Regions from separate parts of the Thalassobacillus hwangdonensis genome, predicted to be linked through region 2. Evidence: riboswitches for the same ligand, from Rfam matches in the RefSeq annotation. Region 2 holds a riboswitch; the other holds the start of a gene.

Region 1 (15,191 bases), on a different contig from region 2:
CAGAATTTTGAAACCCTTTCTTCCGCAAAACGTATATCAATTACAGTTATTAACAGAAAAGGAGGTGGAGCACTTGGATGAAAGACGCCGACAGATTTTATTGACGATTGCCATCATCCTATTTATCAGCAGCTTACTTATCCCATTCGTCGTTGTGTTCTTATTGCAGGATTTATTCTTTACAGACCGATCACAATGGTTCTTCATCACACCAACAACCGCATACATAACCTTCATGGCAGGGATGATGTGGCCAGCTATCGTCATTTTCATTCACTTACTGATCCAGACGAAATATAACTTCAAATCCTATAAGTGGGTGAGCATTGCACTGATTCCATTGAGTATCCCGGTCTTGTTGTTCGGTCTTACGAATTATTACTACTTCGATGATCAAGGAATCAATTACAATCACCTGACCACTACAAATCAAATGACATATGAATGGGACGGATTCAAAGAGGTTGAAAAAATCTATTCGAAAGAAGACGGTACGACAACGCTGGTAGAATATCGTTTTTTGACCAAAAAAGATGAAGAAATCTTCGTACCGGTGAATATGGATTTCAGAAATTATCAATCTAGAATTCTCAAATATTTAGAAGAAAACAAAGTGAAAGTCATCGATTCCATCTGACAGAAAACCCTCAAGGCACAGTCGCCATGAGGGTTATTTGTTTACAGATTCTGAACGGTACGTAAGATATCATCGGACTTTGTTATCACAGAGATCACGGCTACTCCATCCGCTCCTGCTTCAAGAACATCCGCTGCATTCGTTTCATTTATCCCACCAATCCCTACAGTTGGAAGGTCAGGATAAACGTGTTTAACTTTTTCTAAAAAATGGACATCCACAGGCTTCTTAGCATCTTCTTTCGTAGTTGTAGCAAACATGGGTCCAACACCCACATAATCGACTACCTCAATCGGACTTCGCTCAAGTTCAGCCAGATTCGAAATGGAAAGACCGATGATCCGATCAGGAAATCGGCGCCGGAGCTCTTCTGCGGAAAGGTCATCCTGACCAACGTGGATCCCATCTGCTTCTAGAGGATCGACAAGCTCAACATCATCATTCACAAAAAACAAAATGCCATGTTTCCTGCAAATCTCCCTGAGTTTCCTGCCGAGTGCCAATTTTTCAGCACCTTCTAGAGATCCCTGCCCTTTTTCACGATACTGAAAAGCTGTAATACCTGCACGGACAGCCTCTTCCAATACTTCGCAAGAATCTCGATCACAGTTCTGGCTCCCCATCACAAAATACTTTCTTAATTTTGAATACAGGTCTTTGCTCATGCCCGCAGTTCCTTCACTTCTGCACTCAGCGAATCTATGAAAACTGGTACAAAACTGCCTGATCCGTTTACCTCTGCAGATGATGCAGCATGAGCGGCAGATGCACCGTAAAAAGCTACAGCTGTGTAAGCTTGGTCCAATCTACTCCCTGAGGTTGTCAAGCAGGCTGTGAGAATGGAACCGAGCAGACACCCTCCGCCAGTCACTTTTGCGAGAATAGGATGACCAGTTTCATTGATTCGGCATGTCTCTCCATCATGGATGACATCCTTGGCTCCAGTTACGACTGCCACTGTCTTATAGGTCTGTGCCACCTGCTGTGCAATTGCTTCCGAATCCCCTTCGCCAACAGCGTCTACACCTTTTGTTTCTAATTGTTCACCAACCAATGCTCCCATTTCACCAGCATTTCCTTTGATCGCAGTGAATCGGACTTCCTTCAAGAGCTTATCTATCACATTTTTTCGAAAAGAAGTAGCAGCCACTCCTACAGGATCAAGCACTACCGGGATTCCCTTTTCATTCGCTGCCTTACCAGCCTTTATCATGGCATCAACTTCATTTGAAGTGACCGTTCCGATGTTGATCAGCACGCCATCAGCAAGGAAAGCCATGTCCCCAGCCTCTTCCACCTCTTTTGCCATGATCGGTGTGCCTCCGAAAGAGAGCAATCCGTTTGCCGTAAAGTTCATGACTACTTGATTTGTCAGGTGATGAATCAACGGCTGCTTTTCCCGGACCTCCTGTAGTATTTGTTCATTCATAATGAAAAACCTCCTCGCGTGTTGCCCAATGATTTGTTGGTCCGCTACCCTTACCTAGCGAAAAGGAGTGACGGATCGCTGCTGTTACATAATTTTTCGCTTTCTCGACGGCATCCACCAACGGAACGCCTTGGCTTAAATATGCCGTAATCGCTGCTGAGTACGTACATCCCGTTCCATGGGTGTTTTTCGTTTCAACCCGATCAGATGAGAACACATGCATCGTTGTACCATCGAATAAATAATCGATGGCTTCACCTTCCATATGGCCACCTTTTATAAGGGCAGCTCCTGCTCCGAAACTTTTCACGATGCTTTCTGCAGCAAGCTTCATATCTTCAAGTGTCGTAATCTTTTCACCGATGATGTCTTCCGCTTCAGGAATATTAGGAGTGACGATAGCAGTCAATGGCAGCAGATTTTCCCGTAAAAATTGGCGCGCTTCCGGTTGGATGAGCGGGTCTCCGCTTTGGGCTACCATGACCGGGTCCATCACATATGGTGAAGACTCATCTTTGAGCCATTCACCGATTCGCTTCATCATCTCTCGATTGGCGATCATCCCTGTTTTCACTGCATGAACAGGCATGTCAGAACGAATCGAATCCAACTGTGCCTCCAGCATTCCAATCGGAAGGTGGTGAATATCCTGGACACCTGTTGTGTTTTGCGCAACGACGGACGTGATCACGGACATTCCGTAGCTTTTCAATTCCTGAAAGGTTTTAAGGTCTGCCTGGATTCCAGCACCACCACTCGGGTCGGTCCCGGCAATCGTCAGCGAACAGGGGATGCGTCTACTCATTTGATCACCGCCTCATGTGCCGGCCACTGTTCACACGTATAGGCCATTTCCCAAAAAGCCAATTCCAGCTGACAGCTCTTACGGAAAGCATCTTTCATTCGAGTCCGCTCTTTATCAGAAGCTTCAGCTGCCACTTCGTCCAATCGTGCACGAAGCTTGTCTGTCACCTGTTCGACTTCCTGATCCGCATAAAATTGAATCCACTCGTTGAACGGGTGGGCCGTATCCGGGCGATATTTCTCCACCAATTCTTTTCCAATTTCCAAGTACGTCCAGGGACATGGCAACAGTGCACCCAGAATTTCCCCGAGATTGCCGGTATGCGCATGATAAAGCATGTGCTTGACGTAATGGTCTGCTGTCGGTGGTAAGGGATACCCTTGGAGCTCCTCATAGCTCACACCGATCTGTTCGCAGAAATTGTTGTGCGGATGGATTTCACTGTTCAGTACAAACCCGATCTGGTCATTGAAATATGCTATGTCTTCACGCGCTGATGATTTTGCGATTGCCAGTCCATACACATGCATGAAGGCATTCAAATATTCGTAATCCGCTTTGATATAGTGGGTTAATGCTTCTTTCGGTACATCGCCCTTTCCGATTCCATCGACAAATGGGTGATTGAAAATCAGTTGGAAAAGGTCATCATTTTCTTTACGAAGAATTTCAGTGAAACGCATCGTTTTTGCCTCCTCATGTTTTTCAGGAAGCTGCGTTGAGGAAAAGTAAAATGTAGAGAAATAAAGAAGAGTATCTCCCGACTACTTCCCTTACGCAGGCATTATCCTGATCAGGTTCCAAGGGATCAAGGAATCTCCTTATCTCAGCTTCGAAAAGCACCCCTAGTAGTTTCGATGTTTAATAGTTATGAAGTAAGTGTTCCTGTTTTACTCTGGATAGGACCAGCCATCCAAGCATTGCCCCTGTCACACTGCTCACAAGGAATGATGGCATAAAGAAAAACGCTCCGAATGTGGTCCCCATCAGAATTTTTGCATATGGCACGGCGAATAGTGCACCAACTACACCAGTACCAAAGACTTCACCAGCTGCAGCCCATCCCTTTTTACCGAGCTTCTGATACAGGAATCCTGCCAGAAACGCACCAATCATCCCGCCTGGAAACGCAAGCAGCGAGCCAAGTCCGAGCAGATTACGAATGAGCCCGATCATGAACGCAATGATGACGGCAGGCAACGGTCCTAAGGTAATGGCTGCTATTACGTTGACCGCATGCTGGACTGGGTAAGCTTTCGCAATTCCTGCTGGAAACCAAAGGAACTGCGCCCCCAATGTACCGAGGGCTACAAGCACCGCCATCGTCGTCAATAAACGTGTCCGATTTATTTTAAACACCCCCTTTTCAGGAGCCTGCATGGCATCTGGACCGTCGACCAAACAATAAAAAGCCAGGTTCTGTATTAGAACCTGGCTAAATAGGAAAAGTGAATAGACTTTCGTCCAACTACTTCCCTACGCTGGTATTAACCAGATCAGGTCCATAAGAGTCGGAAGCTCATTCGCTTCCTCTCAGCCCATGCATGGGCACCCCTAGTAGTAAATCATTAAGTATTGAATTTTATTTGGTCGTCTTCATCTTAACAAATGAAACAGAGGTTGTCATAGTCATTTAGAAACATTCTGTAAAATCCTTATGCAAACTGTTCTTTCTTACGGTAGACCATCCCATCGGCTGTCGCCAACAGTTCTCCATGCTGATTTTTGACAATCATCCTGTACAGTCCGAGCTTTGGATTCTTCGATTCCTCAGTAGCGGTCGCTGTAACTGTGTCCCCCAGCATCCCAGCACGCATGTAATTCATATTGACGTTGATTCCGACGGCAGTCTGTCCGTACGAATTACTTGCAATCGCAAATACTACATCAGCCAACGAAAAAATGGCCCCTCCATTCGCAGCTCCGTGAAAATTCATATGGTTTTCAGTAATCGTCATCGACGCCTTCGCTTCTCCTTCACCTACATGATCAACGGAAATCCCAAGAAACTTTGCATATGGATCTGCATTCACACGATCGAGTACTGCTTCCTTCATTCCTCATTCCTCCTGTTTTTTCTTAAAGTGTATAGTTAAGGGACATCACGATGATGTCCCTTAAATGGCTTTTATTCTTTCAACATCCATTTACCATCTTTCACTTCAGCAAGTACCATACTGTCTGCTTCCAGCCCATTATGATCTTTGTCACTGAAGGAGAAGATTCCAGTAGCACCTACGTAACCATCTACATCATTTTCCAAGTAGTCTCGAATAGCTTCGCGGTCTGTGGCACCTGATTTAAGCGCTTCTACAACCAACATCAAATTATCGTAACCATAAGAACCGAAGTTGGTTGGTTCACTATCATATTCTGCAGTGTACTCATCGTAGAAACTGGAAATGACATCATACTGCTCGTCATCCTCTGGAATTTGTGTCGGGAAGAGCAGTTTTCCTGTAGGTATCGTCACACCTTCCGCTGCATCTCCAGCCAGGTCGATAAACGACTGTTTTGCAATACCATGGCTTCCAATGTACGGAATGTCCATGCCAAGCTCCTTACTGTTCTTTGCAATAATTGCAGGACCTGGGTTCGTTCCCCAGACAACCATCGCCTGTGCGTCTGAACTATCAATCTTCGTCAGCTGCGTTTTCATATCCGGATCGTCCGTATTATAGCTTTCTTTGATGACGATCTCCATGCCATAGTCGCCAGCAAGTGCTTCCAGCTGTTCGACACCACTTGCTCCGAAAGCATTGGAATCTGCCAGAACAGCAATCTTGTTCATGCCTTCATTCTGCAGGTGCATATAGATTCGCTCGACAGCGTGTGCATCGGAGTGAGGTGTTTTGAATACCCATTTCGATTCTTCGACAGGGGACACGATACTTACCGCAGCTCCTGCAGAGATCAGTGGTACTTCATTGTCCATTGCAATCCCTTTCATTGCCAGGCTTGCTCCAGTAGTCGTCGATCCTACGACAGCCAGGACATCTTCATCATGGATCATACTGTTCATTTCTTCCATTGCTTTTTCCGGCGTCGATTCATCATCTGCCAGAATGATTTCTACCTTCTTCCCATCGATTCCGCCTTCATCATTGATCTTCTTCTCAAGCAGCTTTGTAGCATTCCACTCCGGTTCCCCAAGCGGACTTCCTGGTCCAGTCTTTGAGTAGATTGCCCCGATCTTATACACATCGGAATCCCCTTGAGCTTCTTCATTACAAGCAGTCATTACTGCAGCTACCATGACCATCAACAACAGACTAAGCCATTTTTTCATCCTTACTCCCCCATTCAATTATTTTCAATCAACTCACAGTGTGACCTAGGAAAATCTCTTTCACTTCTGGATTATGTAGTAAATCCTTTGCTCGACCTTCCTGGACAATCGTGCCGTGAGACATGACATAACCACGATCAGCTATTTTCAATGAAGCGCTTACATTTTGTTCAATCAACAGAATGGTCACTCCGAATGCATCTCTCAGTTGCTGGACATAATCCAACACTTCCTTGACGATGAGTGGCGCAAGTCCAAGAGACGGCTCATCCAGTAATAACAGGTCCGGTTTTGCCATGATTGCTCTTGCGATTGCTAGCATTTGCTGTTGTCCTCCTGAAAGTGTACCTGCCAATTGTTCCTTACGCTCCTCTAAAATCGGAAAAAGGTTGAATACCTTATCAATCTCTTTGTTGACCTCTTTCTTGCCTGTCTTTTTGTAATGATGGTAAGAACCAAGCAGTAGATTATCCAACACAGACATCGTACTGAAAACCTGTCGATGCTCAGGTACGAGGATTAAGCGATCATGAACGATTTTTTCCGCTTCCCAACTCGTAATATCCTTATCCCGGTAGGATATCTTCCCGCTTGACGGTTGCAAGAGACCGGCGATATTGTTGAGCATCGTAGTCTTTCCTGCTCCATTCGCTCCTAACAAGGCGACAATTTCGCCTTGATCCACATGCAGGTTCACATCATCAAGGGCCTGAATTGGACCATAACTGAAGGATACGCCTTCTACCTGCAGGATTTTCCCACTCATAAGCTCACCTCCTCCTCTTCTTCCTCGGTTCCGAGATAAGCCTCGATCACACGACGATCATTCTGAACTTCCTTCGGTGTCCCCTGGGCTATTTTTTCCCCTTGGTCCAACACGACAATCTGATCACTGACACGCATCACAAGATCCATGTCATGCTCGACAACAAAGATGGAAACCCCGCGTTTCCTCACCTGGAGGATCAGATCACTCATCGCAGCTGTTTCGTTATGGTTCAATCCTGCTGCAATTTCATCCAGCAGCAGTAGCTTCGGGCGTGTTGCAAGCGCTCTCGCCAGCTCCAACAGCCGTAGCTTTCCTAAAGGCAGATTGCCAGCTTCCACGTCTGCTACATCTTCCAAACCGACGAATTTGAGCTCTTCCCACGCCTGCTCATACATCTTCTGTTCTTCCTTTTTGGCACCAGGAAGCTTGAAAGCAGCGGATAAGATCCCCGATTTCGAGTTCGTATGTAACCCGACCATCACGTTTTCCAAAACCGTCATCCGTTTGAATACTTGCAGGTTTTGAAACGTTCGAGCAATTCCCAACGGAGCAATTTTGTAGGACGGGAGGCGATCAATCCGTTTTCCATCAAACCAGATTTCCCCTTCTGTAGGTGGGAAAATGGAAGATACCATGTTAAACAACGTACTCTTCCCAGCACCGTTCGGTCCGATCAGACCGACAACGTTCCCTTCTTCAAAGGAAAAAGTGATATCCTTGTTGGCTACCACGCCACCAAACTTCTTTGTTACCTGTTTCACTTCCAGTAGATTAGGCACTCTGATCCCCCTTTACAGTACTGACATTCGATTTTTTCTTCGCCGAGGAATGAAACACCTGTTTCAGTTTGCCTGAAATAGCTGGAATAAGGCCCTGCGGAAGAAAGATTACGACCAGCATAAGAATCAACCCATACAGGACATGTTCAAAATCGCTCGTAATAAAGGAGATTTGTGAACCTAACGTCTGGACGAACGAGCTGATTGCAGTAATCAGCAATGCTCCGAAAACCGCTCCCCAGACTGTAGTAGCACCACCAAGTACAACCATCGTCAAAAACAATATCGAACCATCAAGTCCGAATGAGCCAGGTGAAATGCTGTAGGACATGTGTGCAAACAACCATCCCGCTACTCCAGCGAACATCGCACTGATGATGAATACCTGCATTTTATATCGCCCTGTATCCACTCCCATCGAGCTTGAAGCGACTTCACTATCGTGAATCGAACGCAATGCGCGTCCCACTCTCGAATGAATGATGTTCAGGGAAAGGATGATAATGACTAAAGCAATTGCCCAAACAAGGTAGTAGTACCCGATTCCCTGTCTGAAGGTAAATCCGAACAACTCAATTTTTGGAATGCCGTAAAACCCGGACGCTCCATTCGTCAAGCCCTTCCATTCCACCAGCAATACATGGATGACGATTCCGAATGCCAATGTTGCCATCGCCAGGTAATACCCATGAAGTCTTGCCATTGTATGTCCCAGAACATATGCAATGAGGCCAGGTACGACAATAGCTATGATCAGTGACACCCATGGACTCAATCCGTATGTAGCAGTCAAAATAGCTGTTGCATATGCGCCTACCCCATAAAATGCTGCCTGCCCCAATGAAATTTGTCCTGCAAATCCCATCAATAAACCAAGACCTACGGCAACGATCGTATAGATACCGGCGAATGTCGCTTTTGTGATCATCAAGGAAGTGGAGAGCAGAAAGGGTAGAATGATGATCAATACAGTGAATGCTGCTACCCCTTTCCAGCTCATCTGTTGCATACCAATCCGTTTCACTTACAGCCCTCCTTTTCCAACATTCTTTTCGCCTAGTAATCCATACGGACGAATCAAAAGAATCATCAATACGAAACCGAATGCGATTGCATCTTTCATCCCTGAACTTATGAATCCGGCACCAAGTGATTCGATCACTCCTAGAAGCAATCCACCAAGTACAGCACCAGGGGCACTTCCAAGTCCACCAAGAATCGTTGCGGAAAAGCCTTTGATTCCGAGCATGACACCCATGTCATAGGCAGGGAAGATAATCGGAGCAATGACCAGACCGGCCAATGCGCCAAGACCTGCACTTAAGGCAAACGAGAATGAAGACATTTTCTTCGGGCTGATCGCCATCAGCTTTGCTGCCATCGGGTTTACCGAACATGCACGGAAAGCTTTACCAAGCATCGTCTTCTCAATCATCAGGAATAATCCCGCAACGATGATCAGCATGAACACCATTACCCAGATGCTCTGAGGGGTGATCGAAGCTCCCATTACTGAAACAGGTTCATCGCTCGCAAAGGAAGCAACTTTCACAGAATCCTTGCCCCATACCATGCTGGCAATCCCGCGAATGAAGATTGCAGCACCGATGGTAAGGATGATCAAACTAAGTGCATCTGCACCTTTCGCTTTTCTGACAATCGTCAGTTCCAATAACCACCCGATCACCACCACGATGGCTATCGTCGATAAAAACGCGAACAAATATGGCAGCCCAAGGTTCAATAAGGAATACATCGTCATCCCGCCAAGCATGACGAACTCACCCTGAGCCAGATTAATAACTTTGGTTACGCTGTAGATGGTGACAAAACCGAGCGCAACTATTGCGTATATACTTCCGATTGTTAATCCGGAAATCAAAAATTGCATCGAATCTCCCATCAACATCCCCCTTTCATATAAACCGAGCCTGTCAAGTTAAACTTGGAGCGCTTCATTTGTGCGGTCCACTATCCGGACTGCCTTACCTTGTGATCGCGGAACCGATTTTGGTCCAAGCACTTTAACATCCACAGACACTAAACAATTATTTTTCATTACCTTTTGAATATGTTTCGCCAGCTCTTTCACATCCGGGTGGTTAAGGTCTTCTTGAATCGTTGCATAGAATCCGTCATCCACTTCCACCTGCAGTTCCACATGCTGCATGCTGCCTTTCTTCAATAGATGCAGCTGATAATGTGGGACAATTCCTTTTACAGTAAGCAGATAGTGCTCGATTTCAGATGGGAAGACGTTGACACCGCGAATGATCAGCATATCGTCAATTCGTCCTTTTACGCGTGACATTTTAATGGTCGTACGTCCACATTTACACGTTCCGCGCGTTAGGGAAGCGATGTCACCAGTCCGATAGCGGATGACAGGAAATGCTTCCTTCGTCAAACTGGTAAACACAAGCTCACCATCCTGCCCCTCTGGAACAGGTTCCATCGTTTCCGGATCAATGACCTCAGCCAGGAAATGGTCCTCTGCAATATGTAAACCATCCTGCGCTTCATGACATTCCATGGCGACTCCAGGTCCTAATACTTCACTCAAGCCATATATGTCACATGCTTTTATGTCGAATTTTTCTTCAAGGGTACGACGCATTTCTTCCGACCACGGTTCAGCACCGAAAACCCCATACTTTAATGAAGTTTTACGTGGGTCCTTGCCCGCATTTTCCATATGTTCAGCGATATTCAACAAGTAGGATGGCGTGCCACATATGACGGTCGGCTCGAAATCTTCGATCAATGTGATCTGCCTGTCCGTATTTCCACCTGAAACAGGGACCGTTGCCATTCCAAGTTCTTCACTTCCACAGTGAAGACCGAGTCCGCCAGTAAACAACCCATACCCATATGCATTGTGAAGGACTTCGCCTTTCTTACCACCTGCAATTGAAATCGCCCTTGCAACGAGCTCTGACCACATGCAAATATCATTCTTCGTATAGCCAACAACCGTCGGCTTCCCACTCGTGCCTGAAGATGCATGAATCCGCACCAGTTCGCTACGGTCGACGGCAAACAAACCGAATGGATAATGATTCCTCAGGTCCTGCTTGACCAGAAACGGCAGCTTCCTCAAGTCATCCAATGACTTTATATCCTCAGGTTTTATCCCTGATTCATCAAATTTCTCCTTAAAAAAAGGCACATGCTCATACACACGCCGGACTGTTTCCTGTAATCTGTTCAACTGTAAGTCCTTCATCTTTTCCGGTGAAGCGCTTTCAATTTCGTGTAAAATCATTTTGAAAAAATCCCCCTATCCTTTGCTATTAAGATATAACGTTTATAGAACGACATATTAAATTGTTGTAATTATCTCTAAATTTAACGTTTAAACTTGCTAAAGTCAACATCATTTTAGGAATTTTCTGAAAATACACAACCTTTTCTAAGTCCCTTGAACAAAACAAAAAGAACCCCGGCTAACCGAGGTTCCCCTTCCTACTATTCCTTTTTATCTCTCTGTCTGATTCGTTTAGTAGCAGTAGCAGGCACCTATGATGATCAACAAGATAAACAGCACTACGACTAATACGAACGTTTCATTTCCTCGTCTACGGCAGCCATACATTGGTGCAGTGTACATAGGCCTTGGTGGCATATTCGCACCCATTACTGGCGATGCATTGACGTTGGCACCCATTACAGGCGCAGCATTATTTGCATACATGGTCGTGCTCCCCTTCCTCTCTTGTGTATATTCACTACATTATACTCACCTAGTATCAAATGGGACCGTTTCAGGGAGAAAATGGGTGAACGCCTTGTCAGTCAGGAAAGGAAGAATTGCTTAAGAAATGCGAGATAATGCAAATAACAGATCGACGTCTGATTGTGATGAAGAACCGGAGCCTGAATTTTGTAGCCTGAACGATACGATGGATTAACAGAAAGCTGAGCCAACTGCTGAAAAGAGGGATGGGTAATTAAATTGGTAAAATAAGCGGACGTTGTACTGCCTTCATACCGTTGTTCATTCAAAAATTCGATCATCTCATCGGCCGTCCTTATTCCAAGACCATGGCCAAAGAAGTTATCATCGGTCATCGCTACAGCATTCTCTCCTCTGAACCATGGCAGCGCAGGGCTGAAGTCCGGATTCGCAAAATAAACGATATCACCAGGAATGTATTTATTACCATAATACGTTTGGAGACCAAGGTCTGTGTCTGTGTGCCAGCTGTACAGATACAAATCTCGAAAATAGTAATCGAAGCGAGCACGATCCAGACTCTTCAGAACAGCATGATAGATGAGGATCACACAGGCGGTTGCACATTCAAAGGCATACTGTGGACTGTTTTGAAAAATGTCCGAGATCGCATCAGAAGGAGAAACATCCGGTCTCAAACGGAATCCCCCTTCAGATGTAAGTATCCAATACATAGGGTTGCAGCGGGCATACTGGAACGTTGTGAAGCCCGCTTCACTTTCATTCATGAGATTTGCACTATCAATGATGTTTTTACGGAGGGTAAGTTCGAATAATAGGTCTTGTTTAGAGGGATAGGAGTACACGTTATCTGCACTTGATATATGCTCGGCTATTTTATTTTCGATCGTGCTGACTTTCAATTGATTTGGCTGAATCGTCTCTCCGGATACCTGGATCATCCAACTCCCCCTTCAGGCAGGGCTTTTAGCTAGTTTATTCGCGCGGAGGTGTAAACATGTTGGACTTCTGTCCAATTAAAAAAATCCACTCACCTTGTGTGAGTGGAACCAAAAAACTGATGGAGTATAGCGGGCTCGAACCGCTGACCTCTACACTGCCAGTGTAGCGCTCTCCCAGCTGAGCTAATACCCCGTATTCAAAAATATGCCAACAACCAGTATTATATAATGCAGCTCAGAAGTTTGGCAAGCACATTTCGTTCGCCTTTTCATTGAAATTACCGCTATACTTGGTAGGTATGATTTATTCTATTGCAAAGGGTGAAACAATGAAAAAAATCTGGCATTCATACAAACATTCTTCTTTCTTATTGAAGATGACAATTGGTTTCTTACTCGGTATCCTCGTCGGAATTTTGCTCGGCGAAGATGCACAGGTACTGAAACCGTTCGGCACAATTCTGATCAACTTGCTAAGCATGATCGCCATCCCGGTCATCTTCCTGACGGTGGTGCTTGCGGTCAACCAAATGCGCCCAGGTCATCTTGGACGTCTTGGTGGAAAGCTATTGCTTTATTATGGAGCGACTACTGCAGGGGCAGTTTTGATCGGCGTTGCGCTTGCGTTGTGGATCAATCCTGGCGAAGGGCTTTCTTTGCCTGATGCACAGGTCGATAAGCCTGCAGCACCTGCATTCTCTTACGTTCTGCTGAACATTGTCCCGAGCAATCTGTTCGAGGCATTCGCTTCAGGTCAATTGATGGGAATCCTTTTCCTGGCACTGATCATCGGGTTGGCTCTTAACACGATGCGCCATTCAGACGAAGAAAAGCTGCGCCATTCGGGAGGTACACTATACCGAGTCTTCGATGCAGGTAATCAGTTGTTTTTCCTTTTATTGAAAGGCATCCTGCTTTACGCACCAATCGGGATCTTCGCCATCAGTGCATCATCTTTCGGGAATCAGGGATGGGAAACATTCCAGTCGCTGATTGAATTCACAGGCGTATTCTACCTTGGTGTCTTCCTGTTATGGATTTTCGTGTACACTGCATTCATCAAGTTTTCCAAAATGGGGATCCGTGAATTCTTCGTAAAGACCAAAGATGCTTATTCTACGGCATTCTTCACCTCAAGCAGTCTGGCGTCATTGCCGGTTGCTATCGAATCTGCTAAAAAAGCAGGTATTTCCGAGCGGATCGCAAACTTTTCCCTTCCTATCGGTGCCGTCTTCAATTCAGATGGTGGTGCGCTTCGGATGGGTGTATCGATTGTCTTCGCGGCAAATGTCACTGGACTCGAGCTGTCCACGATGGACTTCCTGACAATCGTACTTGTAGGTACGCTTCTATCGATTGGTACAGCAGGAATTCCAGCTGCTGGTCTTGTCACCTTGTCAGCGGTGCTGACGATGTTCGACCTGCCACTTGAAATCGTTGCACTGATTGCCGGGGTCGATGTCTTGATCGGCATGGCAGGAACTGCTTCCAACGTCATCGGTGATATCGTTGGTGCAGCAGTCATCAACCGTTCGGAAAAGAAAAATGACTTACAATCAGCTGAAAGCTGAAGAAATCCTTGCTGTCACCGGACAGCAAGGATTTCTTTTTTAAAATATATGTTCAGCATGTTGCTCAGTATTTTCTTTCCTTCCTGAGTTCCAATTGACTCCGGATGAAATTGTACACCTTCAATCGGATACGTTTTATGACATATGCCCATAACCTCCCCATCCACCGTAACAGCAGACAGTTCGAAACAATCAGGCAGCGACTTCAAGTCGACGGTCAACGAGTGATAGCGCATCGCTTCTGTTGGTGATTTCAGTCCTTGATAAATTCCGGTCCCCTCGTGATGGATGAAAGAAGACTTTCCGTGCATCAGCTTTTCTGAACGGATTACTTTTCCACCGAACGCTTCAGCAATTGCCTGATGGCCAAGGCACACTCCGAAAATCGGAACCTTCCCTTTAAAGTGCTCGATGATCCGTTTCGTCTGCGGTGCATCACTTGGTGAACATGGACCTGGCGAAAGGAAAATCAACTCCGGTGCTTCTTTTTCAATTGCTTCAATCGTTGCCTCGTCATAGCGTTCTACTCTTATCTCCTGGCCCAGTTCACCTAAATACTGGACCAGATTATACGTGAACGAATCATAGTGATCGATCATATAAATCATCTGCTCTACTCCTCTCTGCTATCCTCTGCTCACCTTCACTCACTCTACTAAACTGCGAACTTCTTCATAAAAACGCTCTAACGACTTCGGATTATTTTCTTCCAGCCCATCCAGTTCCTCTTCTATCAGGCGGATGATTTTACTGCCGATGATCACCCCATCGGCATGCTCCCGAATCAGGTGGACATGCTGATTCGTTGAAATCCCGAAGCCGACAGCAACCGGCACGTTGCTATATGCTTTCACTTTTCTTATGAACGCCAGCACCTCATCTGACACTTCATTTCTTTCACCGGTTACACCCAATGTAGATACACAATACAAAAAACCGCTCGCTTCTTCCGCAATCAACTGGATGCGGTCTTCTGAATTCGGTGCCACCAGGGAAATATATTCGATGTCATTCTTCCGCGCCAGTTTCCGGATAGGGGCACTCTCCTCATGTGGAAGGTCGGGAATGAGCACACCTTCAGCTCCGTTCGTTTTCATCAACTCGATGAACGCTTCTTCCCCGATCTGCAGCACAGGATTGTAATACGTGAAAATGACGACAGGAATCTCCAATCCAGCTTCCCTCATTGCCGGAACCATTTCCACTGCCTTTCTCAACGACATCCCTTGTTTCAACGCACGCTTGGCTGCCCGTTGGATCGTAGGACCATCTGC
Region 2 (15,191 bases):
TTCAACATAAGTCCCTGTATTTCCTTGTTTTGATGAAAAAGTATGCCACGCAAACGATTAAGGTTATAAAGCCCAATGCGACATTCCCTATCCCCCCATACCATCCAATTACGGTTGGGTAATAGCTTTCAGATAATAAACCTGCGTGTAGCATCGTCATTCCCATCATGCCATTCTCCACCATACTGAATCGACCGAATACTTTACCTAGTTGGGCGGTCGGTGTTTGAATCATTATTGCTGAGTCCATTGCAGCATTTCCAATTCCGCCAGCTAACGCTACAAAGACAAACATCAGACATGCCATAATAAAATTGTCTGTCAGGCCGAGAAGAGCTTGAAAGACTCCTTCCACAATAAGAAAGAGAGCTACCACAAACAGGAAGTTTCCACGGAACCATTTTGAGAAAATCGCACTTGATGCAAGTCCAGCTCCCAGCAGACCATAGAATATACCAATCCCTAAATCCGCTAACCGGAACACATCAAATGCATATAAACTGATCAACACATTGAAGATACCGTCGAGAGCACTGGCTACTGCAGCGATGGCAAGGAATGACCAAACTATATTTCCAGCTTCTCTGTGCGCTTTAGAAACATGTGGAGTTTCTTTTTCTGATCGCGTTGGAAAAGTAATACCTTTGATCATCGTACCTGCAAGTAGAAAGGAACATCCGTTGATCATGAACGAAACATCCCTGCCTAAGTAATAAGCTACACCTCCACCTGTAATTGATCCTAAAACAAGAACAACCCCGCTCATAACTTGCTCTAGTCCGTTCACTTTTGTTACATATTTAGTAGGAACAAGTTCTCCTATTCCACTTTTTCTTACCGGTTCATAAATCGCTTGACCGCAAGCTAACAAAAAAAGAGCTGTATAGATGATCCATAATTCTTCTTTACCGTTCACGAACAGGAAGCTAAGCGCAAGTGGGACCCTCGCAACGTCTGTTACAACCATTAGCTTGCCTTTATGAAAGTGATCTGCCAAATATCCTCCTACTGGTGCGAGAATCAGAAATGGAATGATCCTGATCGCCAACGCAGCACCTACTGCAAGTCCAGAACCAGTCAACGACAAAAGCAATGAAAGCGTAGCTACTTGGCTGAAACGGTCACCGATTCCATTGACTACACCTGAAAAGAATAATCGTTTATATGCGTCGGTTGAAAACATATACTCAAACACCTTATTTCATGATTATCTAATTAAATATTTATCTAATTAGTAGGCAAAATTAAAAGGTAACGTATGATTCTGTTACCTTTTTTTATTCGGATGATTAAAATACCACCGGCCACATTTCTTTCGGATTCAATTCATATTGATTGTTCTTCCTGTACATGAATTGCTGCATGATCCATTCCCGTCTTATCGTCGCATAATCCGGGTGGAACTTTTTGATATACTCATTCACTTCTTTCTCCTCATATACCTTCCCATGCTCGAATCCCCGAACGAAATATGCGAGTACAACCAACTTCTTCTTCAGTTGACTTGGAATCTGTTTCAGCTCCCCTTGAGCAGATACAAAATTCTTTACGATCGTAAGCTTTTCTTTTTCTGTTACTGCAAGTTCTTCTTTTTTCACTGGATCTTCCCCTCCCAATCTCAAAATTGCTTGTGCGTGAAACTCTAATTTTTTCTGATCCAAATGGAAATAGATGGTGTTCTTCTCTCTCCGTGCATAGATGATTCCCGTATCCTTCAATTTAGCTATATGATGGGTGATCGTAGGCGGACGCAATCCAAGTTTATTAGCAATCGCCTGCCCGTGCAGAGGACCACTTTTCAGTAAAATGATGATTCTTATCCTTGTCGGGTCGCCTAAGGCTTTGTGGAATGCTACTACTTTTTCAAGTTGCATGTTGTTCCCCCTTTTTTATTAGATATTAATCTAATTAGATATTATTCAAATTAGATGGTCTTGTCAACCTTATCCATAAAAAAAGCACCTGATTGTCAGTCAGGTACTTTACAAAAACCGCTTAAATATGCTGTCGGATCAACTCTCCAAGTCTTCTTGCCAATGCTTTCGGTCCTTCTTTCAGGTCCGCTTCTGTCAGATGCAGTCTTACATTGCTCTCATCCATTTCCAGCGCTTCAGCAAATAAACTCCCCAGGCCACGTACTTTACGATCGACCTGCATAAACAGATCCAGCCCGTCGCCAGTGAAGTTGAAAATCAACTCCAGCTCATCTAAATGACCACGGAATTCTCCACCAGGGTAAAATTCAAATTCCTGCACGTATCCTAAACGCTTGGAATATTCCATTTCCACTTTACGCATCTGGAATCCGAGCTCTTTCTCTACTGCGTCCAACACATTCAAAACATAAGGATGCGCAGATACCGAGATGGGATCTCGATCATTCGGATCAAGGCCTCTCGGGATATCCAGTCCTGTTTCGAACCAGACAGGAATCCGATTCATCGTAACAGGGGTTTGGTATGGGAGAATGACGGAAAAAGGTACTACCTTCTCTTCCTGCTCACCGATAGTAATGTTCTGAGCAACATGGTACCTCTTCAGTTCCACTCGTTCTTTCACTTTCCGGTCGTTTACCTCACGTACAGCCTCCGTCATCAAAAATACACGGATGCCGTCAATCTGCTGCTCGACGTTCCCTCCAGTGATTACGATGCGTCCGCTCACTTCTTCTCCAGGAAGGAATTGATCTTTCTCCAGCTGTAGGTCCACCTTTGCTGCGCCTACCCCCATACTTGCCATCATTTTCTTAAACATATACTCACCTCATTTATTTTTTGTTGAGACTTTTGAATGACTCCTTTTTAAATCTATTCTGCAAGTCCGTGGAATTTCCCTTTTTACTGTCACCACTTCAAATGTTTTATTTTTTCCATTATGGGAATCTTGTCTATGAAAACAAACCTAGAAAGGATGTTAGGAAATGAAGCCTTTTTTAAGAGAATACACAAATGATGAAAAATTGATGGAAGACGTAAAGAAAATTAAAGAGGAAGGCATAGATAAAAACCATGTCTATGTGCTGTCCCATGATGATGATCGTACAGAAAGGATAGCTAAAAACGCGGGCGCAAATACAATCGGTTTTTCCGAGCAGGACTTCAAGAGCGCAGTCGGAAACCTGTTCAGTAAAAAAGGTGATGAATTGAGGACGAAACTTCAGGAAATCGGATTCTCCGAGCATGAAGCAGAAACATACGAAGAAGATATGGACGAAGGAAAAGTACTATTGATCGTAACAGATGATAAAGCTAGCCGTTTATTTGCATAAGTGAAAGACCCGATCAGATTCTGATCGGGTCTCTTTATTTAGACTAGGTTCCAGGGCGGGAAATTGAGGTTCGCCCGTAAATCTAGATTTTCGCTCATAAATCAGAAATTCCGCTCACAAATTCGAAATATCGCTCATAAACACCTCAAAACCGCTCACAAACCTGAGATTTCGCCCATAAACACCAGAGCCCAGATCAAGCACCAGCATTAAAATCAATAAGTGGTGAACCAGAACAGCTTCTGAATTCGATATGTCGCATTTCTAAGGAACGTAAGGTTATCCTGATATTCATGATAGTCGGCAGTGTAGTGACCGTCTTCATTCGACCAGATCCTGTTGAAATAAGCGTTGACCTCCTGGAATACTTCTTCTTCAGATGGTCCGGTTATTTTCACATCCGCTTCCAAATTCAGATCGTCCAGATTCCGGTTCGTATAGTTGGCGGATCCGCCAATAATCACATCTTCTTCCGGCTTATCAACATATAACAATTTGGTGTGGAATTGTTCGATATTGACATCGTACCACCTGAGATTCATATTCTCACTGTCCAGGTCATTCAGTTCACTTGCAACAGGCAAGTTCGGCAGCCCTGTCTTCTCATGGCCAAAGGCTGTTTTATTCGGGTCCATCACGATATTGACTGTAGCTCCCCGTTTAGCTGCATCCTTCAATAATTCAATCACTGTCCGATCGGCAAGGTAATACATTCCAAGCCAGACGGTGTCCTCTTCTTTTACATTCTCAAGGGTTTCAATCACCCCATCATAGATTTTACCTTCTGTAAGGAATTGTGCCTTTAAAGGTCCGGAAGTCTCTTCGAACTCGAGTTCATCAATATCAGGAAAGTCCGCTTCGCCTGAGTAATCAACAACCGCTTTTTCTGCTTCCAGAATGTCCTTGATGATCGGTCCTGTCACTTTGAACGAAACGTTTTCATGGAAACCACTCGCATTGTGCGGGTTAGCCGTCTGAACGATCGCAGCGTCTTCCGTTACCAATACTTTACGGTGATTCGCTTTGATATTCATCAATTTCATATAAGACCGCAATGTGACATCGGGGGCATTTTTAGCGAAAGGATTGGCAATCCATCCGTCACCCTCCTGACCGAACCATTGGATGAATGTACGCCACAGTGATGAATATAGAGGATTCGAGTCGCGCAGCTCATTCAGATCCGTAATGACAACATCGACCCCATTATCACGCAGTCGATCGATCGCTTTCGATTCATAAGAGTGATACACCGTATTTACCGGGTCCGTGATGAACACGGCCTTCAAATCCGGATGCTTCTCTTTCTGTGCTATGATAGCATTTGTAAGATTTTCAGATATTTCGGGGAAATTATATTTCCCATCGGTATATCCATTGAACAAAAACATATCTGCTACGATGAATTCCTCCGCTTCCCCGATCGTCCTGTACAATTCCTGGAACACCTGTCGCTCCTGGACATGCTCACCAGCCGCATTTTCGTATGTCAGATCATAAAAGAACTCGATATCATTCAGCTCATGAACTTCGCCTTCATAGGAAATCCCATCCGGTAACGGTTTGAATGCTGTATGATATGCAATGACAACTCCTAAGTAAATCATGAATGCGATAAGTACCCATACTTTCTTCTTCTTAAAAAACCTGCGTATCCGCCCCAAACATTCCGCCCCCATTTTCGTATTATATCTACCTTCTATTTACACCAATAAATGGAGATTCAAACATGGGTAATTATTCCTCAGACGAAGCACATGAATTGCATAAGAGTTTCCCATCAACATGTTCTCCATCCAAGAAGCCATCCCGGCAATATACATTGTTCCCACATCGCTCACATTCACCGACAAGTTCGATCATCGACAGGCTCCTTCCTTTCGACTTCTTTTTATCTACACTAACACAAAAGCCTCCTCACCAAGGGTGAGAAGGCTTGATCGTAAGCTTATGCCTGATTTCTTACTTCATTCGTATTCGTATAGGTTGAAACGTTATCGTTATTCAATAAGATCCTTGGCTGCTTGGCAAACAGGAAGCCAAGTCCGATCGCACAGATGATGGCAGATGGAAGCATGTAGGATCCATTGTAGACAAGAGAATAGATCCAGACAGGTCCTTCTGCATACTCTGCAAAAAATACGATTCCTGCAATATAGTGAGCAAGAAACCGGAACGTACTGCCTACAAAAATCCCCAATGAAACATATGTCCAGAACTTTTTCATTTTCTTCTCGCGCAATGCATTACGCACACCTGCTGCAAATAGACCAGCCAAGCCTAGTACCGTAAAGGCAAAACCATAATCGATGAGCCCTTGAAGCGGCGTATAGATCTGTCCTCCGGTCAATACTTGGAACAAGCCGTATAAGAAACCGGAAAGCAATCCACCTTTAATTCCCCATCGGAACGCGACGAGGAAAATCGGGATCATCGCAAAGGAGATCGATCCTCCTTGAGGCAGTTTCACCGCTGGAATCAAGTCCAGCATCGTCGCCATCGCTGCAAAGATGGCAACCTCCACCATGAATAGTACTCGCTTATTTCTCATTTGTTCCCACTCCCCTTAATTTTTGGCAACAAAAAAAGCAATGCCAAGGGGAAGCTTCCTGATGGACGGGTCCCGTAAATGCATTGCACCATCAAAAAAGCCACCATTCCTACGCTAGAATTAACTAACAGGTTCGAAGGGTCTGAACGGATGTCCACTCTCAGCCATTAAAGGCTCCCCTTGAGGGCTTTGAAACCTATGCTTTTTTTGCTTATATCTATTATAACAAATCACAGAACCTAATCAACGTTGATTAATAAAGCTGATTGAATACTTCGGCAACCTTCTCTACTACAAAGCTGCTCTGGCCTCTGTCTTTCACATCTTCCACCATCATGGCAATGAGCAGCTCAGGTGATTCAGTTGGATACCCTACGAACCAGCCATTCTCTTTTCCATCTTCATCATCTTTTGAAGTTTTCAATTCGGCTGTACCTGTTTTGCCTGACAATCGAATATCGGCTTCTGCTGCGTCTCCTGCTGTGCCTGCAGAATCATTGACCACTCCATCTAAAGCTTGGCGGATTAAGTCCGAATACTCTGTATTCATTGCATTCTCTTTCCATATTGCAGGAGTGCTTTCACCGGATAACAGGACAGGCTCCAGTATATTACCTTCATTGAATAATGGTGTATAGCTCGCAGCCAGATGAAGTGACGACATTTCCAGTTCACCTTGACCATAGGATGTATCCGCCTGAAGCACTTCACTTGTCAATTCATTGTTGCTGGACACCTGGGAAGCTTCTACCGGATAACCTTTTGAAGGAGTTTCTGTGAAACCGAACCTTTTATACGCATTTACAAGCTCTGAACCTTCCATCCTTAGTGCTGCCCGTGCGAAAAAGATGTTATCCGAGCGGATTAAAGCCGTTTTCACGTCCACTTCACCATCTAAGCCGTGGACACGTGTAACCGAATTACCGCCCCATGACTCATCTTTTTTCCAAGTTGAGCCTTCAATCGTCATCGTCTCCTCAGGTTTGATTGCTCCATTTGAGAGCAGAATCGCTGCACTGATCGGCTTTAAAGTCGATCCAGGTGCGTAGGTAGCAGCAAACCGATTCAAATTGTTTTCATTTGTAGGCATTTCGACGTTCTGTGCCGCTTTATTCGGATCGAAAGCAGGCGTACTTACGAGCGCCTTCGTTTCACCGGTCTGAGGATTAATGGCAGCTGCATGTCCGGTATCTCCTTTCAACGATGCATACAGCTCATTTTGAATAGTCGTATCAATGGTAAGGGTGACATCTTCTCCATTGGTGACTGGTTTTTCAGCTATAGTCACTTTACTGGTCTTTTCCTCTTCACTTTCCGTCTCACGTTCTGCATAGATCGTGTATCCAGGTGCACCATGGAGCTTTTCTTCATAAAGTTGTTCCACGCCTCTTGCACCGATCTTACTGTTCGCGTGATAATTCACCGCCGTTTCTTCATCCATATTATCAAGATCTTCAGCCGTAATCGGTGCAACATAACCGATCAGGTGTGCCGCTGCTTTTCCTAAGGGATAATAGCGAATATTCGGCTCTTTTTTCCAATCAATTGGTGCGATTTCTTTAGCATCATTCAGCAACTCTTCCTCTGAAGGGTGGACATTCCTTAATGGTACCAACAGGTGAGGCTGCACCCAGCCCGCATTCAATGCCTTGTCAATCTGTTCCACACTCAGTCCCAGGACAGATGCGATTTCTTCTTTTTCCTTCTCCTCATCAGTGAACCTTTCAGGTACGACACCGACACTATAAAAGTCTTCATTGATGGCAAGTCCATTTCCATTCTTATCGAAAATTTCTCCCCTGACTGGGTCCACCTTATTCAAACCAAGCTTTTCTCCATTAGCGATCTGCGGGAAGATATATCCCCGATCCCATGTTACATTCCAAGTCATTTCTTCACTTTCTTCATCAATTGGCTGCTTGACCATTGCAGCTTCATAATCAAATGTTATCTTACCAGCCATCGAATTCATTTCCACCTGGAAAGGAATACGAACTTCCTTTACATCTTCTTCCCTTTCTTCTTCGGGTGGTGTGTCATCAAAGGACACCTTTACATCGGTGATCTTAAAATCATCATAGACTTTTTGAAAATATGTAACAGCTTCTTCTTTACCATATGTTTCTCTGGCATTGTTGCTGATCATTTCATACATGTCTTCGAACTTCTGCTCTTCCCAGAGAGAAGTATATTCGGAAAACCTTTCCTCAGGAGTCACTTCTTTTTCTTCCTCCTGACATGCAACTAATAAGAAAAACGATAGAATCAGTACCATCATACTAAGAATACGTCTCATGATATCCTCCTTCTGGAAACTTGATGATTCTATTATCTTATCATATTTCATTGGAGGGTTGTGATTTGACACTAGTACGTTGCATCGCTAAAGTATATGGAGGACTTATACTCATCATGAATGGAGGTTTACGATGCAATCGAACAACAGGAATAAGCGTGCATTTTTGCCATTTATTTTGTTCTTAGCATTATTCTTAGGCTCTGGTATTCTTACTGGAGATTTTTATAAAATGCCGATACTTGTAGCAGCTCTGTTAGCTGCCGGTTTTTCATTAGCCCAAAATAGAAAGAAACCGTTGATGGAAAAGGTAGAGGAATTCGCTAAAGGCGCTGGCCACCCGGATATCATGATCATGGTGTTCATCTTTATTCTTGCAGGTGCATTCTCGGAAGTGGCCACCCAAATGGGAGCAGTCGAATCAACAGTCAATTTGGCGTTGAGTGTGCTGCCACAAGGTCTTATCATTGCCGGGTTGTTCATCATCGGAGGGTTTGTGTCGATTTCGATGGGTACTTCCACCGGTACGATTGCTGCACTGGCTCCAATCGGAGTAGGAATCAGTGGTGAAACAGAAATTTCACTAGCCCTTTCCATGGCAGCTGTCGTCGGAGGTGCAATGTTCGGGGACAACCTTTCGATCATATCGGATACAACGATTGCAGCTGTCCGGACACAGAAAACGGAAATGAAGGACAAGTTCAAAGTCAACTTCTTCATCGTCCTTCCAGCAGCTATCGTGACAGCCGTCCTGCTTGTAGTATTCACTTTTGGAAGTACTGGTTCAGTAGAAGCAGAATCCTTTGTATGGTACAAGATCCTCCCTTACCTCGGAGTGCTGGGATTTGCCATTGCAGGTCTGAATGTGATGCTGGTGCTTGCTGGTGGTATCCTTCTCGCTGGAATCATCGGGCTAATGGATGGCAGTTTCGGCATCAGTGGTTTTACAGGAGCAATGACAGATGGAATCAACAGTATGGCTGAACTGATCTTCCTGACGTTGCTTATCGGCGGAATGGTTGCGATGCTTCGGAATAATGGAGGACTTGAGTACCTATTGAGTGTCATGACGAAACGGATCCGTTCCAAAAAAGGTGCCGAACTAAGTATTGCTGGTTTAGTGAGTTCCACGAACCTGTCTACTGCGAATAACACGATTTCGATCATTACGACTGGTCAACTGGCAAGAAATGTTTCTGATCAATATGGAATCGATCGCAGAAAAACAGCAAGCCTGCTGGATATCTTCTCCTGCAGCGTCCAAGGGTTGATTCCATATGGAGCTCAGTTACTGGCAGCGGCTCAGTTCGCGAAGATTTCACCAGTGGAAATCATCCCTTACTCTTTCTATCCGATTCTCATTGCGATCTCCGGCTTGATTGCAATCTTTATCGGTTACCCGAAATTCAAGAAAACCGTAAACAATTAATAAGAAGCTTGAGCTCTTTCATACAGGGCTCAAGCTTTTTTTCTTTGGCTCTATGGGTCCTTGCCAATTCAGTGAAAAAGGGCGGCGGGGAAACTACTCGCTTTCCTATGGGGGAGCTGGCGAGCCTCCTCGGTCGTTTTACTCCCTGTGGGGTCTCGCCTAGGCCCTTCTCCCATGGGAGTCTCGCAGTTTCCCCGCCACCCTCTGTTGTTTGTAGTTAACGCCCCTGCCACTGTATGATTTTTAAAAATTTCAGGTTAGAAGAATTGTAATTCGATGTTTCAGTAGCCTGACAAGTGTAAGAAAACTATCTACATTTTATCTGTGAGTACATGGCAACAAAAACAAGTGCAGTAAGAATAAACACTTAACAGAAATTGTAAGATAGTAAAAAGCTAGATAGGGGTGAATGGATGAAAAATGTTTTGATTTTCGCAGACCCAGGTGTGGATGATGCATTTGCACTGATGTATGCCTTACTTCATCCAGAAATAAATATTACCGGTATCGTAAGCGGCTACGGTAATGTCAGCCAAGTGGATGCACTGAAAAACGCAGCCTATCTACTTAACTTAGCTGATCGGAAGGACATCCCGCTTATTAGCGGGGCAACGGGCCCCCTCTCCGGAACACCACCGGAGTACTTCTATAATATTCACGGTGAAAAGGGACTCGGCGGAATAGAACCCCTCTATCCGAGTCCTTCTTTCCTGTATCCTTTTCCAACGATATTCGATATCATTTCCACGTACAAAGACGACCTGACGATCGTTAATTTATCCCGCATGACAACACTTGCGATGTGTTTTCTGCAGCCGAACAACAACCTTCAAGATGTTGATGAAATAATCGTGATGGGAGGGGCATTCCTCGTACCAGGAAACGCCACTCCTCTGGCTGAAGCGAACGTTTACGGCGATCCGGATGCTGCGGAAATCGTTGCAAGAAATGGGCAGCAGCTTACGTTTGTACCACTGAATATCAGTAATCGTGCCGTCATATCCAAAGAAATCATCAAGTATGTAAAACAATTCCCAACTCCCTTTTCCTCCATCATCGAGCCGATTTTATCCTACTACAGTAAACAGTACAAACCGATTCTTCCCACAATAAACGGTGCTCCACTGCATGATGTCACGCTTTTATCCTACCTTTTGAACAAATCCCGTTATTCTGTCGTTCAAAAACAGATCTTCGTCTTAACAGCCGGTCCATCGAAAGGGATGACCTACGCAGATTTCAGAGCTGTACCCGAACCACTACCTTTCTATCCTATAAATAAAATGATTCTAGATTTTGATGCAGGCTGGTTTGTTCAGGACTTTATCAACGTTTTATCCGGCCAACAAAAAAACGCGTAGAATAGCCGCAGCTATTCTACACGTATAGTAAACTTACATTTTTGATACGATTTCTGCTAACCAGGCGGTCAATACCGCGGCATACGTTCCGACGACATTACCTACGATTCCCATCAACAATCCTACGGGAGCCAATGCTGGTTGGAATACGGAAGCTACTACCGGTGCGGAACTTGTCCCACCGATGTTACCCTGAGACCCGACAGCCACGAAGAAAAGTGGTGCACGAAGCAGTCGTGCCATCATGAAGATAATGATGATATGGATGGCAAGCCAAACGACACCCATCAGAATGTATGCAGGCGCTTCAACTACTGCTGCCAGATTCGCTTTTGCGCCAATCGTAGTCAATAATAGATAGATTCCTGCATAACCGATGTTACTTGCACCGTAATCATCTAATTTACGTACCTTTGTGAAAGAGAAGAGTATTCCTACAAGGGAAATGATCATAATCGTCCAAGTCCCCGCTGAAAGGACAGAGGTTTCCGGTAATTGTTCAGCAATTTTACGAACAACATAAGCTACTCCGAAACCAAGCCCAATGATACCAAGTAATTGAGGGACTTCAAGTGGCTTTGCACGCTTTTGTGCAATTTCACCAATTTGAGCGTTGATCTTCTCGACCACGCTATTATCCGCTTTGTTCCATTTATTGAACTGTGTCTGGTACCCTGCCAGTGCGATCATGATTCCCATCCAGCTGTAACCAACAACTGTATCGACGACGATGATCGGCGTCAGTACATCCTGCGGGGTTCCGGTTGCCTCTACCAAAGCTGCCATATTCGCAGAACCACCGATCCAGCTACCAGCTAGAGCCGCTACGCCTGTCCATGCATCTACCGGCAACCAAGGCTGGAAGATAGCAAGCGCGATTGGACCACCAAGTACTACCCCGACTGTACCTGATAGGAAAAGGAACAACGCCTTCGGTCCCAAACGCAATGTAGCCGGTACATCTGTAGATAGTAATAAAAGTAATAATCCAAACGGTAAAATATACACCGATACGAAATCATACAAAGCAGAGCTTGAAGGAGTGATTCCAAGCGTTGTAGATAGCATCGGTAAAAAGTATGCCCAAATCAATGGCGGCGCATAGTGGAAGAATTTCTGTACTTTTGGCTGCTTCCACTGTGCGAGCATGAAGACTCCACCCACCAGGGCTGATAAGTATGCAAGTAGACCCATAGGGTCTGTGATCAATGCGGTAGAAATATATACCCCATTCATAAGCACCTCTCCTGTCTATATCTAGATGTTTAGATTGGAAGTATATCATAGCGGAAAGGGTTTTCATCAATATTCATAATTGCAAAATTATTCACCAAAGTGAATATTCAGTAAAAGCTTTGTAACATTTAGCCGGCTTTATCATGTAACAAAACAAAAAATCCTTATTTTTCAATAAGGATTTTACAGGAATGTTTGAGCAAACCTATCATCCGGAAGCTCATTTTGGATACAATTTCCGATGACGCTTGCTAACTCATCTATTTTCGTTTTCGATTGGACGGAGGCGGTCATTTTCGTCTCATTATCGACCAGGTTCCAATCTAACCGGTAACCGGATCTACCTGCCATGCAGCGGATGAATTCCCGCTGGGCACGCCCATTCCCTTCTCTGAATGGGTGGAGAACATTGATTTCCGCCATATAGTAAGCTGCACGTTTTGCAAAATCCGTCCGCAACAGACCATCCAAATAGTTCTCTTCCTTCAACTCTTTGAAGATACGGTTAGCTTCAGGTACGATGAATCTTGCATTTGCAAAGGAAAAAGTTCCTTTGCCGATGTTTTCTGTTCTGATTTCACCTGCAAATGGAAAAATATCCCGAAAAATATATCTATGGATTGCTTGCAGGTGTTCAAGATCAAAAGCACCTTTTACAGGTCCATTTTGGAGCGTCAGCAATCTTCTGGCTGTATATGCGACTTCCATAAGTTCAAGATCTTTCGGATCTTTTATATCAAAAAGATTGATCAGCACGTCTGTACCGGGATAACAATAGGAAGAAGTGTGATTATTCACTTACGCTGCAGTCTCATGATCTGCTTTTTGAATTCGTGGAAGGAAATTTCACCACTCGCTTCCTTCAACACGATTCGCTGTACTTCGTCAGAGACCTCCATCCCTTCCATTTCAATCGTCGCCTTTACTGACTTGAACTGTTCTTCCAACTGATTCATAACTAGCCTCCTGAAAGCATCACATGTATCCTTATTATACCATATTTACAGCCCCGATACACGATCCTTCACTCAATCGTGACATAGGAGGGATGCGCTGTAATGTAATACACTTCCCCTTTGCTGTTCAACACTTCAAGTTGATATCCACTCCCCACTTTACGTTTTCGCTTTACCGTAGGGAAGCCTTGACCAAGCGTTACATAACCGAATACATCCTTGTCTTCCCACGAGGGTTTATTATAGAAACGTAACTTTCCATCGTAAATCGATGTTACACTCATACCTTCATAGATGGACCTTTCCTTATCACCCTCAACCTTATTCATAAATCCTTCCCAATCATTGAGCAGCCTTCGGGGACATCTTTTCCCACTCCAATGTCTATGCGGAACAACGTTTTGGAGTGGAATGCCATAGCGAGCCATCAATGTCCGAATTAATCGCACTGCACGAGTAACAGCATTCTCGAAATCTCCATCCTTGTTTTCGCAGATTTCAATTCCTATTGAATTGAGATTTCCATGACCTCTTCCATCACCTGCATGCCAGCCGATCTCATTTTCTGGTAAATGCTGAATGACTTCTTTTTCATCCACCGTAAAGTGCCAGCTTACGATCCGGCTCCCATCTTGCAATCTTAACAAATAGTCACTGTGAGCTTGTGCATCCGCACCTTCCGCTTCATTCCCCGTTGTATGTACGGTAATATAACGGGCATTCATTGCTATTCCCGGTCTGGACGGATGACCGACAGGCAGTATATGTTGTTTCATTCCACCACTCCTTTCACTTCTATAATCGAAAAGTTCCTGGAGATTGGTGGCAATGAAAAAGTTTTCCAGATATTCTACTATTATCAATATTTTTCCTATATACTTTAATTAATACCTTCATTACAGGAGAGGATTTACATGCAGAGTCTGTTAAAAAAAGCTGCACTGGTAATATTAGCTGTATATGCTGTCAACGCCGTCCTTGTAACGTTTTTCGGTTCTGGATTCATCCACCATTCCAAGTTTTCCATCCTCATGCTGCTGATATGTGCCATTTATTTTGTAGGAAGTGAACTGCTTGAAGGGATCATCCGTTTCAGTCGGAGCACGCTTCATCGATTGCGAACAAAAAACAATTAATACATAGCGATCAACGCTTGAATAGCTGCTTAAGCAATAATTTTTCCCAACTCCGCCACGACAGAAGTGTTTTACTACCCATCATCACCTTCACACCTTTTCCGACAGGACGAAACAGTTTGGTAGTACGTTTTTCTTGTAGGATTTCTACGATCAATCTTGCTATTTCTTCTGGATCGCCATGTGTTTCTGAGCTTGTTTGAAACTCCCGCTGCAATGCTTCCATGTAGAAACGGTAGGGTGAACTTTGCTGCTGTGCTTCATCCGGGATGTGCGTCCCAGTTGTCCATATGTTCGTTTTGTACGAGCCTGCTTCAATCAGCGCAACCTCCACTCCGAAAGGCTTCACCTCCAATCGCAGACTTTCCGTCCACCCTTTCAATGCATGCTTTGATGCTACATAAGGCGATAACCCCGGGAACCCTACCCTTCCACTTATACTGCCAAGATTTATGATTTTCCCATACCCCTGCCTGCGCATGATAGGAAGAACGAACTGAGTCACGGCTACTGCACCGAAGAAGTTCGTATCAAATTGCTTTCTGAATTCATCTACACCCACTTCTTCTGTAAACCCACCGACCGCGATCCCTGCATTGTTGATCAATCCCGCAACACTTTCCTCACCTTTCAAGGATGCTCCAAACTGCTGAATCGAGTTATGATCCGTCACATCCAATTGCCTGAAATGAATCCTATCCCGGATTGCTTTGTCTTCCTTTTCAAATTGATTAGCTTTCTCCAAATTCCGCATCGTTGCCAGCACCTCGTAACCTTCTTTCGCACAGGCTACTGCAGTCAAATATCCAAATCCACTTGATGCACCAGTAATGATTACGACACCCTTCTCCATTCAATCACCCTTTCAATTTCTTAAACTTTTCCATCTTCCACCAATGAATGACACCCTCATAAAATCCAGAAACGTTTCGAAATTTTCGAATACGAAAACAATTAG

The links. A riboswitch is a leader RNA that binds a small molecule or an ion and turns the genes downstream of it on or off. The one in region 2 is predicted to bind thiamine pyrophosphate.
Positions count from the first base shown of each region.
Region 1: another riboswitch for thiamine pyrophosphate. It lies ahead of tenA (thiaminase II); the one in region 2 lies ahead of thiT (energy-coupled thiamine transporter ThiT).

Region 1 covers NZ_JBHTKL010000006.1:101,538-116,728, forward strand. Annotated here, with positions in the region: gene ACFQ2J_RS15970 (hypothetical protein) at 74-637, shown strand; gene thiE (thiamine phosphate synthase) at 679-1,302, opposite strand; gene thiM (hydroxyethylthiazole kinase) at 1,299-2,066, opposite strand; gene thiD (bifunctional hydroxymethylpyrimidine kinase/phosphomethylpyrimidine kinase) at 2,059-2,871, opposite strand; gene tenA (thiaminase II) at 2,868-3,554, opposite strand; TPP riboswitch at 3,624-3,728, opposite strand; gene thiW (energy coupling factor transporter S component ThiW) at 3,733-4,221, opposite strand; TPP riboswitch at 4,328-4,437, opposite strand; gene ACFQ2J_RS16000 (hotdog fold thioesterase) at 4,527-4,928, opposite strand; gene ACFQ2J_RS16005 (ABC transporter substrate-binding protein) at 5,000-6,160, opposite strand; gene ACFQ2J_RS16010 (ABC transporter ATP-binding protein) at 6,189-6,926, opposite strand; gene ACFQ2J_RS16015 (ABC transporter ATP-binding protein) at 6,923-7,708, opposite strand; gene ACFQ2J_RS16020 (branched-chain amino acid ABC transporter permease) at 7,701-8,732, opposite strand; gene ACFQ2J_RS16025 (branched-chain amino acid ABC transporter permease) at 8,733-9,611, opposite strand; gene ACFQ2J_RS16030 (phenylacetate--CoA ligase family protein) at 9,648-10,973, opposite strand; gene ACFQ2J_RS16035 (YjcZ family sporulation protein) at 11,208-11,402, opposite strand; gene ACFQ2J_RS16040 (protein-glutamine gamma-glutamyltransferase) at 11,504-12,346, opposite strand; tRNA gene ACFQ2J_RS16045 (tRNA-Ala) at 12,467-12,539, opposite strand; gene ACFQ2J_RS16050 (dicarboxylate/amino acid:cation symporter) at 12,676-13,917, shown strand; gene ACFQ2J_RS16055 (anthranilate synthase component II) at 13,932-14,525, opposite strand; gene trpA (tryptophan synthase subunit alpha) at 14,565-15,191, opposite strand, start outside.
Region 2 covers NZ_JBHTKL010000001.1:320,904-336,094, reverse strand. Annotated here, with positions in the region: gene ACFQ2J_RS01805 (MFS transporter) at 2-1,183, opposite strand; gene ACFQ2J_RS01800 (DUF2087 domain-containing protein) at 1,290-1,874, opposite strand; gene ACFQ2J_RS01795 (sporulation protein) at 1,996-2,754, opposite strand; gene ACFQ2J_RS01790 (general stress protein) at 2,921-3,268, shown strand; gene ACFQ2J_RS01785 (phospholipase D family protein) at 3,484-4,932, opposite strand; gene thiT (energy-coupled thiamine transporter ThiT) at 5,217-5,819, opposite strand; TPP riboswitch at 5,909-6,010, opposite strand; gene ACFQ2J_RS01775 (penicillin-binding transpeptidase domain-containing protein) at 6,073-8,115, opposite strand; gene ACFQ2J_RS01770 (Na+/H+ antiporter NhaC family protein) at 8,249-9,544, shown strand; gene ACFQ2J_RS01765 (nucleoside hydrolase) at 9,958-10,905, shown strand; gene ACFQ2J_RS01760 (DUF819 family protein) at 10,939-12,141, opposite strand; gene ACFQ2J_RS01755 (Fic/DOC family protein) at 12,325-12,939, opposite strand; gene ACFQ2J_RS01750 (antitoxin VbhA family protein) at 12,936-13,097, opposite strand; gene ACFQ2J_RS01745 (peptidoglycan recognition protein family protein) at 13,166-13,873, opposite strand; gene ACFQ2J_RS01740 (hypothetical protein) at 14,012-14,233, shown strand; gene ACFQ2J_RS01735 (SDR family oxidoreductase) at 14,244-15,086, opposite strand.